Regions from separate parts of the Desulfosporosinus youngiae DSM 17734 genome, predicted to be linked through region 1. Evidence: riboswitches for the same ligand, from Rfam matches in the RefSeq annotation. Region 1 holds a riboswitch; the other holds the start of a gene.
What was found. Region 1 has a riboswitch for cobalamin ahead of DESYODRAFT_RS02290 (ribonucleoside triphosphate reductase). Riboswitches for the same ligand answer to the same signal wherever they lie in the genome.
Positions count from the first base shown of each region.

Region 1 (9,628 bases):
AGACCTCCGTCACCGAAGTCCTGATGTTCAGCTTAAGCAATTTGTTAATGTGCATCGAGCGGTCATGAAGGAATCTAATCTAATCGTTATGACTATGCAAGTGCCTGGTATGTCTATGGGCATGATCATGATCATGGCTGGTCTGATTATCATCATGAGAAGTATGGTGGTGATGGTTGTGGCCATGGTCGTGGTCGTGGGGAAGCCCAAGGGCATGGGCCACTATATGTTTACTTTCAGGAAGAGCGTCTAACCAGCCATTATTAGCGTCCTCTTTGCTGTCGAGGAAATGCATATAGGGCTTTATGTCAAGTAAGGGAGTCCCATTATAGGCATCAATTCCTGAAATGACAAGTTCATTGCCGCGGATTTCTTTAATCTGAACAATACTAAGGCCAATGGGGTTGGGCCTTTTAGAAGAACGGCTGGCAAAGAGCCCGATTTCCTTTTCAGGAGCCCAGGGAGATCTTGTAAGAAGTTCTATTGGCTGGGTCACTTCACTCAAATGATAAAGGACATAAATATAGTTGAAGGTGTTTAAGGTTTCCAGAGCACCTGCATACTCAGAATCCAATGTAATCCAAAAGTCACCAGGCGCATTAGGTATCGGTTGATGAGGGGTATTTAAGTCAAAATAGGGTGTGTGGATTGTTCCGATTGATTGAAACGTAATAGACATATAATAGCCCCCTTCGTACAGTTACTTATGGATTTTTTCCAAGACAATACGGTGATTGAGAAGAGTCATGTCTTTGATCTTAGCTTGAATAAATTTCTGCATTCCAAAAATATCAATGAGCTTCAGGCCGTTTTCATAAGGTTCAATGATATCAACTGACTCCATGAACATTTCTTCGGTTTCTCCCTCTCTTAGATAGGCATTTGCTTCACACATATAGTTTGCTCCTTCTTTATTGTACTGAAAAAGGCCATAGAGATACCCTTATTTTTTCGGGGTAGACCTCCATGGCCTTTTTATGCACTATTATTTTGGAAAAATCACTGCTAACCCTAAATCTATAGATAGGATAGTTAGTTATTCGACACCCGAAAAAGTTTTCCTGCATAGTTGAAAAAAACATTAGACATCTTCACCATCATGAGCAGATGCCATTTTAAAGTTTTTGCAATCATGGCAATAACCATAGATCTCAAGCTTATGTCCTGTAATATCAAAATCTATTTTTCGTTTAAGCATTTGCTGCAGCTCGCCAATAGGACAGTCTTCAATCAATATTAACTTGTGGCAGCCTACGCATAAAAGATGGTGCTTATGCTCGTGGTGGTTGAATTCATATAGAGCTTTGCCATCATCGACTCGATTGGATTTAATGACTAAGTTCTTTGAGGCAAAGGTATCAAGAGTCCGATAGACAGTAGACATATCTATTGAAGAAGTTTTATCTTTTAAGGACATAAATATTTGTTCCGCTGTTTTTGGTGAGTCGGACTCTTCGAGGATTTCGAGAATAGCGGTCCTGTGCTTAGTATTCTTTATACCTTCTCTTTTAAGCAGTTCTTTATAGTTTATAGTTTTTTCCAACAAGATCATTCCTTAATTCTTTAATATCCTGATTATGTTCATTTTAATCCTTTTTAATATTTTAGCAATATTTCAGGGTGCTTATTTGTTGTGCTTTCTCTCAAAAAAGGTATCTAAAGCAAGCCTTTTTTGAGGGATTAAGAAGTAAATTAATGGTTTACAATTAGTAATAAACGAGTATAATTTACATAAGATGCAAATGCAAGGCAGTTGCAATTAGAAAAGGGGATAGTTCTATGCGTTCAAAGTCATTAAAGGTTCTTTGCTTGATGTTATTTAGTTTGCTGATATTAACCGGCTGCGGAGCAAACAACGAGTCTAAGACCACTGTTAGTCAGGCCGCAGATTCCCAGACCGGACGGACCGTCAATATAGCCACTTCCTTCTACCCGATGTATATTTTCACCTTAAATATTGCCAAGGATATCCCTAACGTTAATGTTGTGAACTTGACAAAGCCAACCACCGGATGCCTGCATGACTATGCCCCTACACCTGACGATATGAAGAATTTAGAGGGTGCTCAAATCCTGGTTATTAATGGCGCGGGAATGGAATCCTTTATGGATAAAATTACGAGTCAAATGCCGGATCTGAAAATCCTTGAGTCCAGCAAAGGAATAGAGTTAATCAAAGGAGACGGGGATGAAGGAGATAACCCTCATGTTTGGTTGAGTATAACGGATGCCATTACTCAAGTACAGACCATCGGAGATCAACTCGCGGTCCTTGATCCGGATAATGCCCTCAAATATCAGGAAAATACCCAAACCTATATTGAAAAACTCGCGGCCTTAAGAACAAAAATGCATCAGACGCTAGATGGCGTTCAACAGCGTAATATCGTTACTTTCCATGAGGCCTTCCCCTATTTCGCTAAAGAATTCAACTTGAACATTGCAGGAGTTATTGAACGTGAACCGGGCTCTGCCCCCAATGCTAAAGAATTGGGAGAAACTATCGAGAAGATTAAGGACTTGAAAATTACAGCTCTTTTTGCAGAACCACAATATCCTGTTAAAGCTGCTGAGACGATTGCCGGCGAGACGGGGGCGAAAGTATATACTCTTGATCCAATCGTAACGGGGCCAATGGAGGCAGACGCCTATCTTAATCTTATGGAAAGTAATCTCCTAACCCTGCAAGAGGCTTTAAGATGAGAAAACATCATAAATGCGCCAATTCTGAATGCAAAACCTGCGAATGCGGTTTATGTTGTACAAAAATCAATAATTTCGGGGTAAAACGCAGCGGCATAGATATATTAAAAAATGTCAATCTCCACATTCATTGTGGAGATTTGACGGCTATTATCGGACCTAACGGAGCGGGGAAAAGCACGCTTCTTAAGGCTATTTTAGGGGAAATCTCCCATACAGGTGAACTCCAATTTCTTGATGCCCAAAATAATGGGACAACAAGACCGTCCATAGGATATGTTCCCCAAAAGCTCGATTTGGATTCCAGTTCCCCTACGAGTGTCCTGGATTTATTCGCTGCGGCACATACCAATATGCCAATCTGGTTTTCCTACCCTCAAAAGATGCGCGAACGTGTCCGGGAAAGCCTGGCGCGCACTCAAGGGGAGCATCTGATCAATAAACGGCTGGGGGAATTATCGGGCGGTGAGTTACAGAGAGTATTATTAGCACTTGCCCTGGATCCAATTCCCCATCTTTTGCTGCTGGATGAACCCGTATCGGGCATTGATCAGAAAGGATTGGAATTGTTCTATGAAACAGTTTCGACCTTGCGAAAGAACTATGATTTGTCGATTATCTTAGTTTCCCATGATCTCAGTTTAGTTGCGGAGTATGCAGACCGGATAGCCTTTGTCAATAATAAGACAATCGAATGCTGCGGGACTCCGCAGGAGGTCTTTACCAATACCAAAGTAATTCAAACATTCGGTTTAGATTGGTCTAATCGTTTCCGGCGGGATGAAAAGGATAGGGTGGATAATGCACTTATGGTATAGCTTGGTCGATATATTGCTTCCTTTTGGCTGGTTACAGCATGGCTTTATGAAGAATGCCTTATTGGGCGTTTTGTTGGTAACTCCGATTTTCGGCTTGCTGGGAACCATGATTGTCAATAACAAGATGGCTTTCTTTTCTGATTCATTAGGTCACTCAGCTTTGACCGGAATCGCCATCGGGGTTATCTTAGGTATTAAAAATCCCGTCTGGTCCATACTTTTCTTCTCTGTCTTGATTACTATTGCCATTTTAGTGGTTAAAGAGGCCAACACGGCTTCGACGGATACGATCATTGGCGTCTTTTCTTCAACCGCTGTGGCCCTGGGCCTGGTCATACTTTCCCATAATGGCGGTTTTAATAAATACTCAGGGTATCTGATCGGGGATTTGTTAAGTATTAGTTCGACGGATTTACTGACACTTGGCATAGTATTCATACTGGTTATCTTATTATGGGTCGTAATGTTCAATAAGCTTTTGCTGTCCAGTATGAACCCGTCTTTGGCTCGCAGCAGAGGGATCAAGGTTAAACTGTATGAATATCTATTTACGTTAATGATGGCGGTCATCGTAACAATTTCCATACAATGGGTAGGAATATTGATTATTAGTTCGCTGCTGATCATACCTGCCGCCGCTTCGCGGAATATCGCTAAAAATATGAGGCAATATCATGTTTACTCAGTCTTAATAGCCCTTATTTCCGGGCTGTCAGGCTTAATCTTATCCTACTTTTGGGGAACAGCCACCGGGGCAACGATCGTATTGGTTACATCAGGATTTTTCGCGCTGACCTTTATCATGAAATTAAGATTGAGGTAAGACACGCGCAAAACTTTATGGTTGACATACTTGGCTAAGATAAGATACGATAACATTAAACTAACTAAATAATGGGATAAAGGTGCGAGTACTACGGTACAGCTTAAAAGGGAAGCAGGTAAAAGTCCTGCACGGTCCCGCCACTGTAATGGGGAGATGTTTCATATCAGGCCACTGGTCCATACCGGGAAGGCGTGAAGCATTAGTGAACCAAAGTCAGAAGACCTGCCTTTATTCGGGGAACCAATAACTCTACGAGCGATAGGGGGGTTCATTACTAAGTTGTATTCAGGGATATACACGACCTCTTGGCGCTCATCGTCAAGGGGTTTTTTAATTGGCAAAAAGGGAGGCCGTAACGGATGATCACGGAAATTATTAAAAGAGACGGAAGGCTTGAACGGTTTAATTCTGAGAAGATAGTGCATGCCATTTTTAAAGCTGCCACGGCTTGCGGAGGATCGGATTATGAGCGTGCTGAGGAAATAGGCAGACAGGTTGTCGAGGCTTTACAAAGAAGTTATGGGGACAAGCAACCGGATGTAGAGTCAATCCAAGACCTTGTTGAAAAGGTGCTTATCGAAAACGGACATGCCAAAACGGCGAAAGCCTTCATCCTTTATCGTCAGAAAAGGAAAAACTCCCGTGAGATGGATGCTCTGATTGGAGCGACCATCGGCATGTTTTCCGACTACTTAGGAGACAGGGACTGGCAAATAAGTGAGAATGCCAATGCGCAAAAGAGTATTAATGGTTTAAACAATTATATACGGGAAATTTTCACGAAAAAGTATTGGCTTTACGAAATCTATCCTCAGGAAGTCCGGGAGGCGCATGAAAGCGGGGATTGTCACATCCATGACCTGGGTTTTTTCGGACCTTATTGTGCAGGCTGGGATTTGAGACAGCTCCTGCTGGATGGATTCGGAGGAGTGCCGGGCAAGGTGGAAAGCGGGCCGGCCAGGCATTTGCGATCCTTTCTTGGACAAATCGTCAATTCTACCTTTACAACCCAAGGGGAAACCGCCGGGGCCCAGGCTTGGTCAAGCTTTGACACCTTCTGTGCGCCATTTATACGGAAGGACAGGCTGACCTTTACCCAAGTCAAACAGTGTTTGCAGGAATTTGTGTTTAACATCAATGTTCCCACGCGAGTCGGGTTTCAGTGCCCCTTTTCCAACCTTACCTTTGACATCCGGGTGCCTTCAACCTTGAAAGATGAAAATGTTATTATCGGCGGGAACTATACAGAGGATAAATATGGAGATTTTCAGGAAGAGCTGGATATGTTTAACTTGGCGTTCTGTGAAGTGATGCTGGAAGGAGATTCTAAGGGAAGAGTGTTTACCTTCCCAATCCCAACCCTTAATGTCACCGAAGACTTTGAGTGGGGAAGTCCTGTAACAGATGCCTTTATGAAAATTACGTGCAAGTATGGCATTCCGTATTTCGCGAATTATGTCAACTCGGATTTGTCGCCCGAAGATGCCGTATCCATGTGCTGCCGCTTAAGGCTGGATACCGGCGAGCTTAGGAAAAGAGGCGGGGGCTTGTTTGGGAGCAATCCTCTGACCGGATCGATTGGTGTATTTACCATAAACCTCCCCAGATTAGGCTATCTGTCTAAAACAAAACAGGAATTCAAGGAACGTCTCAAGCACATGGCAGAAATCGGGCGCACAGCCTTGGAAATCAAACGAAAAATTATTGAGCAGCAGTCAGATAAGGGCTTGTATCCTTATTCATGCCATTATCTGAGGCATGCCAAGGAGCGGACCGGGAGGTATTGGCATAATCATTTCAGTACGATCGGGATCGTCGGAATGAATGAGGCATTACTGAATTTCATGGGAAAAGGAATTGAAACTGAAGAAGGCCGGGAGTTTTCGCTGAGTGTCATGAATTATTTAAGAGAGCTGCTGCTTAATTTTCAACAGGAGACGGGAAACGTCTACAATTTAGAGGCGACACCGGCAGAGGGAACCTCCTACCGTCTGGCTATGCTGGATACCAAAAAATACGACTCAATCATTACAGCGGGTGATAAGGTTCCGTATTATTCCAACTCTACCCAACTCCCGGTGGGTTATACGGAAGATATTTTCGAAGTTTTGGAACTCCAGGATGAACTGCAGTCTCTATACACCGGGGGAACAGTTCAACACCTTTATCTGGGAGAGGCAGTTGAGGACATTAATGTTTGTAAGCGGCTCATTCAAAAGACATTCACCCAATTTAAAATCCCCTACATCTCAATTACTCCGACCTTCAGTATTTGCGAATCTCACGGATACATCAGCGGGGAACATTTCAGCTGCCCCGAATGTAGCGCCGAAACTGAAGTCTGGTCCAGGGTGACAGGATATCTTAGACCGGTTAAGAACTATAATCTTGGCAAGCAGGAGGAGTACACGCAGAGGAAACAATTTGTGATTTCGGAGGCGGTGTGATGAATATTGCAGGATTTGTGAAGACGTCATTCGTTGACTATCCAGGGAAGATAGCATCTGTGGTGTTTACTCAGGGCTGTAATTTAAGATGTGGTTATTGTCACAACCTTAGTCTGCTTGATACGGATTACACTGCCAAGGGCATTCCGACCGAAGAACTATTCCAATGGCTTTCTAAACGAATAGGAATGATTGATGCAGTGGTTGTAAGTGGCGGGGAGCCGACGCTGCAAAAGGATCTTTATGGTTTTATCGAAGGCTTGAAAGCAATGGATTTGCTTGTCAAGCTTGATACGAACGGAACGAATCCGGATAGTTTGAGAAGGCTGCTGGCGGATAATCTGCTGGATTTTATCGCTCTGGACTTAAAGGCTCCCCTTAGCAACTATGAAAGAATTACAAGGACAAAAGGGCTTAAGTTATCGTCAATTATAGAAAGTGTGGAAATCATTAAACATAGCGGACTTGCTTATGAATTCAGAACAACACTTTGCCCTGAACTAGAGGTGGAGGATATATCCAGTATTATCTCGGATTTTGAGATTGCTTCTAATTATGTTGTGCAGAGTTGCAGAAGCACGGAACTTAGAAAAGCAGCGAAGAATAAGCAGAATTTCAGAAGATTAACTCTATGCTTTAACAGAAATTCGATGTTATCTTTGCGAGGCTTTGGGGTTTCGGGCAATGACCAGCCTGCCGGGATTGGGAGCAGCTATCCGCCGCTCCATAGTGACCGCCCGGACATAATGTCACTTTGAGGTGTCAGGGGAGTTGTTTTTAAATGCAGCTTGAATAAATTAGTGTAGGAGGGATCGTCATGATTACTGCCACTGCTCATAGCTTAGAAAGTGTTGTTTCCAGACTGGGGTTAGACCCGCTTAAGGTAAGTTGTTTTATGGATCAGTGGTTGCTGACTGCCCACGAGGTCTCTTTCGAAGAAGCTAATGAAATAGCTTGTATATTAAACAAAAAGAAACGAGCCACCAAGTATTACTTAGCACCGGATCCGGCACAAGAGGGTAATCAAGTCGTACTGATCGTCAGAAAAAATCGTGTAGTTACGATTCTCACTCAGATCACAAATTCGTTCTTCGGGGTTCCCGAGGCTATGACGGTGAATGGTTCACGTATGATCAGAACCCTTGGAGGCGATATGTATGAAGATAATGGCAATTGGGTCAGACAACTTAGAAGAAGACGAGAAAAGTACTTTTTTAAAAAGAAACAGAGATGTTAATAAGGTGATTCCAGCTTAAATTTTTCGTGCGGTTCTTAAAAACCATGAGGTTGATTCGGAGGGTCAACTTCATGGTTTTTTGTTTGTCATGGTTTCGGATGAAAAGCTGAGTATTGACATATAGCTCATCTGAGTATATTTTACATATAAGTTAGAATGGTAAACTATAGTCTGTTTTTATAGAAAGGTGAAACCGGTGACGAAAGATACAATAATATTAACGCCTGCCTTAGAAGATTATCTTGAAGTGATCTTGGAGTTAGATGAAACCGAAAATGAAATCAGGGTAACCGATGTTGCTGAAAAGTTGAATATTGCTAAATCGACGGTTACTATCACACTTAATAAATTAAAGGGTTTAGGGCTGGTTACTCAGGAGAGCTATGGGCCCATCCTACTGACCCGGGCCGGTAAGCTATGTGCTGTAGACGTGAAAAATCGTCACCGGGTACTTAGAAAGTTCTTAGTAGAAGTGCTGGGAGTTGATTATCAGACAGCGGATAAAGATGCATGTTTGATGGAACATGTGGTAAGTCCGGTTACCATGAAAAGAATGGCAGAATTTATTGTTAAGACTCAGGAAGCCATTGACTCCAAAAAATGATTCCAAAAACTATGTACGAAACTGTTAAATCGTATTGACATTCATTATCAATAAGGTTAGAATTAAAGCAGATCATCAAAAGAGTGGTATTGACGATGTGTTATAGGATTGAGGATATCTTTAATCAAAAAGGACTTGCTTAACAAGGATAATAAACTATAGGGTGGAAAGAGTTTGACAAAGAGATCGTAGATCTAAACCGGGGGTCGTTTAAAAAGAATAACTGATAACGATTATTAAAATCGGACAATTTGCTGATTAAGACATTAAGTTAATTCCAGTTTGGTGAACATCAGAATTGCTCTAAATATAACATAAGGAGGTCAATATGATGGCATTATCAAAAGCACGGTTAAATACCACCTATACTGTGAATAGTGTTAAGACTGATTATGATGATATTCGTGAATTCTTGTTTACGCTTGGATGTTATCCTGGGGAAAAGATAACGATTATTTCAAAATTGGCCTCTAACTATATTGTTAACATCAAAGATGCAAGGTACAGTATAGACGAGGATTTAGCAAACGCAATTATGGTATAAACTTAAGCGTGAGGCTCCCACTTCTGCAACCGGGAGTGGGAGTTCATAAGACTACTTAAAAATCATGGCTCCAGCGATAGGTGTTGCTGGAGACTTGATGTTAGTGTTAGTTGACAAAGTTCACTGGCACTACTTATAGAGAGAAACGTTAATCAAAAAGTTAGGCCAAGCTAACTTTTTTAAAGGAGGAGCATATGAAAATTGCATTAGCGGGAAACCCCAATAGTGGGAAAACAACATTGTTTAATGCTATCACAGGTAAAACCGAACATGTAGGAAACTGGGCCGGGGTTACCGTGGAGAAAAAGGAAGGTAGTGTTAGACAGAACCTTAACCCAAGGAACGAAGATCTGGTTGTAGTAGACTTACCCGGCGCGTACTCCATGTCGCCGTACACCAGTGAAGAGTCCATAACCAGAGACTTCGTGCAAAACGAAAATCCTGATGTT
Region 1 covers NZ_CM001441.1:467,217-476,844, forward strand. The annotation lists gene tsaA (tRNA (N6-threonylcarbamoyladenosine(37)-N6)-methyltransferase TrmO) at 80-679, opposite strand; gene DESYODRAFT_RS02265 (CooT family nickel-binding protein) at 701-895, opposite strand; gene DESYODRAFT_RS02270 (Fur family transcriptional regulator) at 1,082-1,552, opposite strand; gene DESYODRAFT_RS02275 (metal ABC transporter substrate-binding protein) at 1,780-2,703, shown strand; gene DESYODRAFT_RS02280 (metal ABC transporter ATP-binding protein) at 2,700-3,521, shown strand; gene DESYODRAFT_RS02285 (metal ABC transporter permease) at 3,505-4,344, shown strand; cobalamin riboswitch at 4,408-4,591, shown strand; gene DESYODRAFT_RS02290 (ribonucleoside triphosphate reductase) at 4,707-6,794, shown strand; gene DESYODRAFT_RS02295 (anaerobic ribonucleoside-triphosphate reductase activating protein) at 6,794-7,552, shown strand; gene DESYODRAFT_RS02300 (hypothetical protein) at 7,612-8,031, shown strand; gene DESYODRAFT_RS02305 (metal-dependent transcriptional regulator) at 8,228-8,635, shown strand; gene DESYODRAFT_RS02310 (FeoA family protein) at 8,964-9,179, shown strand; gene feoB (ferrous iron transport protein B) at 9,374-9,628, shown strand, end outside.

Region 2 (9,628 bases), 2.2 Mb from region 1:
CAAAATAATTGCTCGGGATTGGTTCATTAGGAAGATTAGATTTCCTCTGCACTTCAGCTGCCATATACACCCTCCTGTATTTTGTGATATATTTCTCAAGGTGAAGGACCAAAGACTCAGCTAGTCTTTGCTTAGGTTTAGTGAAACAATCTCCTTTCTTTTGTGTTGTATTTTCTGCTTGTACTTGTTCTCTCAATCGTATTATACATAATCCAAATAGCACCATAAAACAGAAGCTTATTGTCCTTGGTCACAACAGAATGTGGTTACTCGCCCGTTGTCTGGCAGGAGAGTTCCAGAGAGTTTAAAAACTTTTGGGCAGCAATTGACATAGGGCTGTGAGCCGAACTTACCCAGGTATAGACAAGCTTTAAGCGCAGAGGGGACTGAACGGTGCATTCTTTTAAAAGCCGGTGATCACTCAGTTCAAGCGCAGAAATAAGCCCCATAGCCAGACCGTCAATGATTGTCTGACGGAATAACTCATTATTAAGGGTTTTTAAAAATACCTTAGGTGATTGATGGACCTCCTGAAAAATGAGAGAGACAATCTCACTGTATTGCTTTGTTGCGAAATAGACCATAGGCAGCTTGACCATTTCCTGGGCAGAAGCCGTCTGCTGTTTGCTCAGTGCCCAGGTTTTTGGAATACAGAGGATCAGATCATCGCGCAAAAGCTCTTTATAGGCTAACTCAGGATAGGTATACAAAACCCGGTTTTGAGGATCTTGATAATAAGCTTCAGGAAAATTTATGAGACCTGCCACTGCAGGATCTTTCTTAATAGCGGCAATGGTTTCTGAAGGCGAGCTCTCTTTCAAAGACAAATTAACCTTCGGATAGTTTGACTTAAATAGTTTCAAAGCTCTGGGTAAAACTGCCGTACCGGAATTATGGGAATGAAAAAGGGTCAGATCTCCGCTGACCGGTGAGGTTTGCTGCTGAGCAAGCAGTTCCAGCTCGGCCTTAAGTTCCTCATAGGTTTCAACGATCTCCTTTGCTTTGCGGATGGTCTTTTGGCCGGCCTCTGTTATGGTTGTTCCCTGCCGGCTGCGATGAAATAATGTAACATTAAGCTCTTGCTCCATCCGTGTAATTATTTGGCTCAGACCTTGCTGAGAAATATGCATTTTCTCAGCCGACAGCGTAATCGACCGAGACTTGGACAATTCAATCAGGAGTTTTAAATCGTTGATACGCATCCCTGTCACTTCCTATTCGATAGTATCTTAGTTATTCTAACTTGGTTCCGGCAGGTGTACAAGGCAGAAGATTATCGTCTTTATTCTCAAACTTCAAAGTGGGTACAGGCAATAAGAAGCGTTCTTCTCTCAGGATAAAATGGGAGAAGGACGCTTTTCTGTTCCGCTAACAACTAATCCTTGTGATAAAGAACAATGAAGTCATGTTTTATATTGTACTATATAGAACTATATAATGTACTGGAAAGAACAAGGAGGAATACCTCTGAAATAAATCTGTTTATAAGGAGTGAACGTTTTGAGGAGCTATTTAGAAACCGAAAAACATTTGATTACCCTGCAATCTGAGTCAGAAGCAACGTTTTTAGCTGAGCTTAGGTCCGGAGGCTATACTTTGGAACAGCCTTTGGTTGTCGAAAATCCCTATTTAATTAATCCCCTGGCCGCAGTTATTTGTTTTAAGACCGATGAGGAAACTTCAGCCCAAATAACAGTCAAAGGAAAAACTGCCGAAGGTGATTTGACCCATACTTTTGCCTCAGCGCAAGAACATGTATTACCGATTTACGGATTATATGACAATTACGAAAACACGGTGGTTATAACCCTGGGCAATGGAAAAACCTCAGTGGTTACAATAAAAACCGAAGAACTGGACGTCAATAAAGCTCATTATTGCCATACCACACCGGAGTATTTCGGCAAAGACCTTATGGTTGTCTCCACGACGACACCGTTAGTGGAATCCGCCAGAACGGCGGGTTTTGATTATGCAGGGGATTTAAGATGGATTATCACCAATAAACAGAGCTGGGATATTAAAAAGCTGGCTAACGGAAGACTTCTGTACACAGCCTACCGGACCATGCAAAAACCTTACTATACCGTTGGACTTATGGAAATGGACTTCTGCGGTAAAATCTATAAAGAGTTCCGGCTGCCGGGCGGCTATCACCATGATGCCATTGAGTTAGAGAACGGCAATATTTTAGCTGCCTCCGATAATGATTTTAATGAATCCGTTGAAGACTATGTGGTCGAAATTGACCGAAAAACGGGGGAAGTCGTTAAATCCTGGGATCTTCTGAATATTTTGCCCAGGGAAAAAGGGAATGCAGGGGATTGGAACCACCATGATTGGTTCCACAATAACTCTGTCTGGTATGACAAAGCCACGAATTCGATTACTATGTCCGGCAGACACAAAGATGCCATCATTAACTTCGATTATGATACGGCCAAGCTTAACTGGATCATCGGCGACCCGGAAGGCTGGGGGGAAGAGTGGCAGCAATATTTCTTCAAAAATGTAACCAAAGGTGATTTCGACTGGCAGTATGAACAACATGCGGCGAGAATTCTGCCCAATGGTGATGTTTTCGTTTTCGATAACGGAACCTATCGCTCGAAAAACGAGGCCGCCAGAGTTTCACCCGAAGACAACTTTTCCCGAGGGGTTATTTATCGAATCGACACTGCTAAAATGGAAATCGAACAGGTTTGGCAGTATGGCAAGGAAAGAGGCGCCGAATTCTATTCCCCTTATATTTGCAATGTCGATTACTACAATGAAGGACACTATATGATTCACTCCGGCGGGATTGCTACCTATAGGGGAAAACATACCGATGGTTTAGGCGCAATGCTCTTAAACAAATATAAGGATGAGCATATTCATCTGACCTTAGAATCCATCACTGTTGAGGTTGAAAATGATGACGTAAAATATGAATTGAAGGTTGTGGGCGGTAATTATTACCGGGCCAGAAGGCTTGCCCTCTATGATGAAACGACCAATTTTACCCTGGGTAAAGGAGAATTCCTCGGTGGATTTGGAGTAACGCCGGAATTTGGTTTGAAGGTTAAATTCAAAGACGCTGGAGAAGAACTGCCGGCAAAACACAAGCTATCCTTAATTCTTGAGGAAGATCGTCTGGCTCTTCGAGCAAGCTTTAAGGAAGGATCTGAAGTTTTCCTGGAATTGAAGGGTGAAGAGGAAACGAAGTTCTATTCAGTGCCCACAGTGGTTCATGATGTTACCGCAGCTTGTGTTTCCTTTGAGGAGCAAAGCGATAATGATTTTCAATTTTATGTAAGCCGAGAAGGGTTGACGGGCGACTTTAAGCTCTATTTAAATATTGACAATAAACGATATGACACTCATTTATCCGTGGCACTCTAGAAATAAGGGTTAACAAAGGAGTGAAGAAAATGTCCTTACCGCTATTAAATGCTGAGCAGTTCGAAGAGCTTATTTATGATAAGGGTGAGTCCTGCTTGGTTATCTTTTCCAGAAAAAGCTGTCATGTCTGTCAGGGAGTCGTACCTATCTTAGAAGACTTAAAACCGCAATTTGAAGGTCGGTTTGGTTTTTATTATGTCGATGTTGAGGAAGAGAAGGCTCTATATCAACGGTTTTCGTTAAAAGGGGTTCCGCAAATTCTCTTCTTCAAGAATGGTGAATACCAAGGCAAGTTAGCCGGTGCCGTTGAGGAAGAGGATGTCGAGGAAAGAATCACTGACGTGCTGAATTCAGAATCATGAGGTGGAGTGAGGAAATGGCTGGTAGGTATGATTTACTGATTATTGGCGGCGGACCCGCCGGGTTGTCCGCCGCGATTTATGGGGGGAGGGCTAAGCTTAAAACTTTGGTTATCAACAAAGGGACCGTTGGCGGCTTAGTGAATACGACCCGTGAAATTGTTAATTATCCCGGTTATTCGCAAATCAGCGGTTCTGATCTCATGCTTGACTTTAAGAAACATGCCGAAGGCTTTGGTGTGGAGTTTTTAAGAGATGAAGTTGTGAGTACCGATTTTTCTCAAGAAACTAAAATAATTAAAACCAAAAAGGGTAAGGAATTTGCTGCTAAGGCTGTGATCATTGCCGGCGGCAGTGAGCCGAGGCTCCTGAATATCCCCGGGGAAAAAAGACTCCGAGGCAGTGGGGTGGCCTATTGCGCTACCTGTGACGCGGAGTTCTTTAAAGGGGAGGACGTGGTCGTCATTGGCAGCGGGGATCAAGCCATTGAGGAAGGTATGTATATCACCAAGTTTGCCCAAAAAGTAACGGTCATCGTACTCCATGATGAAGGGATTCTGGATTGCAATAAAATCAGTGCCGAACGCGCCTTTCAAAATGAAAAAATGGAGTTTGTCTGGAACTCCACGGTGGAAGAGGTTTTGGGAGATGAGAGTGTTGAGGGAGTAAAAATTAAAAATATAAAAACAGGGTGTTCTTCAGAATTAGCCTGCCAGGGCGTCTTCTTCTTTGTCGGCATGGTTCCCTCCACTCAATATCTTAAAGAGAGTGGTGTCGGGATGGACAAGAGGGGATATATCCCCGTCGGCGTGATGATGGAAACCAATCTTGAAGGGGTTTATGCGGCCGGGGATAATCGGGTCAAATACTTGAGACAAGTGGTTTCGGCAGCCGGGGACGGGGCTGCGGCCGCCGTTGCGGCCGAGCGCTACATTGAAGAACTGGAGGCCTTTAATAGGAGCGTTCTTCAGAGTCAGCAAAAGGTTCTAATCCTCTTCTTTAATGCCTTAATCAACGAAAGTCTGGAATTTTGTACTTTATTAGAAGAAGTCAATGGTGAACTGCAGGCCGCTCAAGCCGAGGGTTACAGGATTGTCAAACTGGATATAGCCACTAAGAAGAATCTTGCTAAGAAATATGGTATAGAAAAAGTCCCTTCGGTTGTGATATTAGATCATGGTGACGAAATCGGCCGCTTAGAGTGCAGCAGGGATAAAGAAGCCGTTCGCAGGCAGTTGCCTTGAACAAAAAGTTTGGAGCAGCCATTATGCTTGACCAAGTTGTCGTTTTGTGTTAAGTTTAATTCGGTAATTTAATAAATGAGCAAGTGATTTTTCTCTAGCGGAGAAAGACAGGGGAAGTTCGGTGAAAATCCGACGCGGTCCCGCCACTGTAAGGGAGAGTTTCTGCCACATTCACTGAGGGAACTTGGGAAGGAGGCAGTAAATGAAGACCCCGAGCCAGAAGACCTGATTGCTTATGCTTTACTCACGATGGATGGGTGAAGGGATTTGTCAATTCAGCCCTTCTTTTTGAAGGGCTTTACTTATTTCAATGAAATGAAAAAGGGTGTGCAATGTTCCCCGGCGTCTTCCTATTCTAGTGAGGAATTCTTGGAAGAAGGTGTTCTCTATGCAGCTGCTTCAGATTTCTAATTTAGAGCAGCCGGAAGTGCTGCGGCTGAAAAATGTCTGGAAAACCTATCCCGGGGGTTATCAGGCGGTCAAAGGGATTTCATTCTGCATTCGGCGGGGGGAATGCCTGGGGCTGGTTGGAGAAAGCGGCAGCGGCAAAAGCACGCTGGCCCGTTGTCTGCTGGCCTTGGAACGGATGGATGAAGGGGAGATCTGGTTGAACGGCCGCCCGCTTCATAAGTTGACCTCTGCTCAGCTTTATCAGGCTCGCCGGGAAATGCAGGCGGTTTTTCAAAATCCGTCAGGTTCATTTAACAGTAAACTGACGATTATGGATTCCCTTTTGGAACCCATTCGCTGCCAGAATAAAGGTTGTCCCAGCTTTCTCGGCAGCCCAGGCATGAGTGAGTGGAAAATCGCAAGCAGCTTGCTGGAACGGGTTCACTTGCCCGCAAGTTACCTGGACCGCTATCCCAGTGAGCTGAGTGGCGGTCAAAAGCAGCGGGTTGCTATCGCCCGGGCAATCAGTGTGGAGCCTTCCCTGATTGTTTTAGACGAACCAACGGCCAGTCTGGACGTATCCATTCAGGCTAAAGTGCTTAATCTGCTGAAAGACCTCCAGGAAGAGTTGTGCCTGTCCTATCTTTTCATTTCTCATGATCTTAGTGCCGTTCACTTTATGAGCGAACGTCTGACGGTTATGCAGCGAGGAGAGATGGTGGATGTCTGTGAGGGGAAAGATCTTTTTGATAGCAGATAGGTATTTCTAAATATTATAGCCTCTAGAATGAGGTAATCCTAAAAACCAAAAGCGTCCGGATTGATTTTGATCAGTCCGGGCGCTTTTGTGCTAAGGGCTTTTAAAGTTAAACCCCGAAAGGCTAAGACCCGGAAGGCGAGACGAGAACTCGAAGGACCAGATATGCCCTATCGCCAAAAATTAGTTGACTAAAGCATCTAATAATAGTTGGCTAAGTCAGATAAATATGTTATTTTATAGTGAAATAATTATTGAGGAGGCAACCATTGAATTCGATATATACACCATTGGTGCACAGCATTCGAAAATTTAACCGATTTTACACGAACATACTTGGACTTTTAGATCATCATATGCCGGGCAGTGAATTCTCGTTGTCGGAAGCTCGTGTACTGTACGAAATCGGGCATATGGAGAATTGTACTTCTAAAAAATTAATTGAGGAACTAAGAATTGACTCAGGCTATCTAAGCAGGATCATAAAACGCTTCGAGAAGCACAATTTAACGTATAGGGTGAAGTCCAGTGAGGATGGCCGGTTGTATTATTTTTACCTTACTGATGTTGGAAAAGAAACGCTTTCAAGGCTGGATGACCGATCCAATCAACAAATCTATCAGATGATTGTCCAATTACAGGAGCAAAACCAAAAAAGGCTTGTCAAAGGAATCCAAGCAATTGAAAGTGCTCTGTCAAGAGATTCTGTTTTTGGAAACGAGACGATCAACTTGCGTTGCGAGTTGAAACCTGGAGATGTGGGTCAGCTAATTCATCTGCATGGTTGGATATATGCTCAGGAATGCGGGTTTAACCATGTTTTTGAAGGCTATGTTTGTAAGACTTTCTATGACTTCTTTGAAAGCTATAGTCCGCATAAGGATAGGTTTTGGTTTGCTGAAGTTGATGGAGAGATGATAGGAGCTATTGCAATCGTCGGACATTCGGCGGAAAAAGCTCAGCTTAGATGGTTTATACTTCATCCGGAATTTCGAGGAATAGGTCTTGGCAGCAGGCTATTGAATGAAGCCATACAATACTGTAGAGAGAAGGGATATAAAACTATATTTTTGGTGACCACGGAAGACCAAAAAACAGCTATAAAAATGTACGTAAAAGCTGGATTCAAAAAAGTAGCTGCGCATGAAAATCAGGCATGGGGCAAGGATTTAATTGAACAGACCTTTGAATTGAATTTATCGTGATTATGCCTGATAATATCTCCTGCTCTTATATTGTGCTAGAAAAATGCCAATGCATTTAGGTACGGATAAAGTTCAATTCGCATATGTATGCCGGCAAGCATGGGAATATCGAGATGTCAAGATGTAACGTTCCGGGTCCCACGTCAAACGCATGAGAAATAGCTAAAAGAGCGAAAGATATGGTAAACTTTCCCCAAGAGAAGAGGGGGGTTTATGATGAAAGAGCTCTTTGCAGAAATCGAACGAATCAATGACCCAAGGCAAGCCTATAAAACTAAGCACAAACTGATTGATATCGTAGTCATTGTGTTGATCGGAATGTTAGCCAATGCGGATACCTGGGAGGAAATCCAAATCTTTGCTGTTTCTAAACAGACCCTTTTGAGGAAGTATCTGGACCTTCCCCATGGTATTCCTTCGCATGATACCCTCCAGCGTGTCATGGCGCTTATTCATCCGGAAGTTATGAGGCAGATACAAACGGCTTTCAACCAAATGCTAAGCCAAGAAGAAGGAGAAGCCCTTAAGAAGCTCATCAATATCGACGGAAAAACGATGCGTGGCAGTGCGGTGAATGAAAAGCGTCCTCTGCATGTCGTCTCAGCTTGGTGCAAAGAAGATGGAGTCTGTTTTGGTCAAACCGTCGTCCATGAGAAAGAGAATGAAATCGTAGCCATTCCAGAACTCCTTAAGACCTTAACGATCAAGGGATCCATTATCACTCTAGACGCGATGGGTACACAAACTAAAATTGCCGAACAAATCATTAAGCAAAAGGGAGATTATGTGTTAGCCCTCAAAGAGAATCAAGGGAATCTATACAAAGACGTAGTCTTGTATTTTGAAGATGAAGAATTCCAAACAAAAGCAGCCTATACCCAAACGATAGAAAAAGCACGAAGTCAACTAGAGAAACGCCAATATTATCAGAGTGATGATCTATCGTGGCTGCCGGATCGACAGAAATGGAAAGGTCTAAAAAGTATAGGAATGGTCGTCAAAACCATTGAAAAGAAAGGTCAAATCAAGAAAGAGAAGAGATATTATATCAGTAGTTTGCCGCTGGATGTGGAGTCGATGGCGAAAGCCGTGAGAGGACATTGGGCGATTGAAAGTATGCATTGGCAGTTGGATGTGACCTTTCGAGAAGACAGTAACACGACGTTGGATAAAAACGCGGCATTAAACCTAAACATCTTACGCAAAATGTGCCTGCCTCTTTTGAAACGATTAGACATAGGAATGAGAGCTTCGTTAAAGGGTAAACGGTTTGCTTTTTGTTCTGATCCAGTCAAATATATCGAACAATTCATGCAAATGTAGTTTTTAAAATTCTCGTTACAAGCTTTATCAGATTAAGTGTTTTCATGCGTTTGACGTGTTCCGGGTCCCAGAGTATGACAAGGGACTCAAGTTTATGATTACAAATATAAGATGTTAAAGATAAGAAGAACCGAGGCGCAGCCCCGGTTCTTCTTAAAATATATCAGGGAGTATAAATTTTTGGGGGGTATCAGTGGGTACACCTTTATTTGTTTTGACGATTACTTTGTCATTACGACAATAATCGAGAGAAGATTATTGACAAGGATTAGAACATAGTATATAGTTAATGTAAATGATAATCATTATCTATTACCCAACTACATAGATTTACCGACGATTAATCTAGGAGGGTGAGTTAATAATGGACACAATGAATATTCAGGTTCACTCTACTAAGACAGATATAGAAAATCAAGAAATTCTTAATTGTTTGGCAAAAGAGAGTATTGAGATTATAACAGAAGAACTAGATTATTTCTATTCAAACAAAGAAAAAATGGTAGAGCTTTTTATAGAGAGGATTCGTACAGACGAAATTAAGGCTGGTATATTAAATGATTTTTTTGAGAAATGTTATTCGCCGGAAGAAGTGAATACTCTAATTGAAAGAATAGAGAGACAAGTTAAACGACAAGCAGGAATAACCCAATTTGCTAATAATTTCTCATTCATGAATGCCACGGATTCTTTGCTTATTGAACCTGAAGCAGTAGATGGTGTAAGGGAAGAAATTAGGACTTTAAAACTAAATCAGGTCATAGTAAAGCTAGTAGATTTAGCTTGGAAGAACACTTGCAAGACAATCCTGCCCTTGGGATTTTGCAAATATACTTCAAAATATAAGCCGGGTGAAGCCATATTAGCATCTATAGGGCTTAGTCCCAGAGAGATACGGGATGGTATTAAGGTTAAATTGACCAAGAGGCTTAAAGGTGCATTAAAACAACATAAAACTGAACTATC
Region 2 covers NZ_CM001441.1:2,701,418-2,711,045, forward strand. The annotation lists gene DESYODRAFT_RS12465 (MFS transporter) at 1-64, opposite strand, end outside; gene DESYODRAFT_RS12470 (LysR family transcriptional regulator) at 267-1,202, opposite strand; gene DESYODRAFT_RS12475 (aryl-sulfate sulfotransferase) at 1,501-3,384, shown strand; gene DESYODRAFT_RS12480 (thioredoxin family protein) at 3,414-3,746, shown strand; gene trxB (thioredoxin-disulfide reductase) at 3,761-4,987, shown strand; cobalamin riboswitch at 5,056-5,234, shown strand; gene DESYODRAFT_RS12490 (ABC transporter ATP-binding protein) at 5,376-6,137, shown strand; gene DESYODRAFT_RS12495 (bifunctional helix-turn-helix transcriptional regulator/GNAT family N-acetyltransferase) at 6,404-7,339, shown strand; gene DESYODRAFT_RS12500 (ISAs1 family transposase) at 7,553-8,662, shown strand; gene DESYODRAFT_RS12505 (hypothetical protein) at 9,027-9,628, shown strand, end outside.
Region 2: it holds a riboswitch for cobalamin, as region 1 does, so the genes downstream of both, DESYODRAFT_RS12490 (ABC transporter ATP-binding protein) here and DESYODRAFT_RS02290 (ribonucleoside triphosphate reductase) in region 1, are expected to answer to the same signal.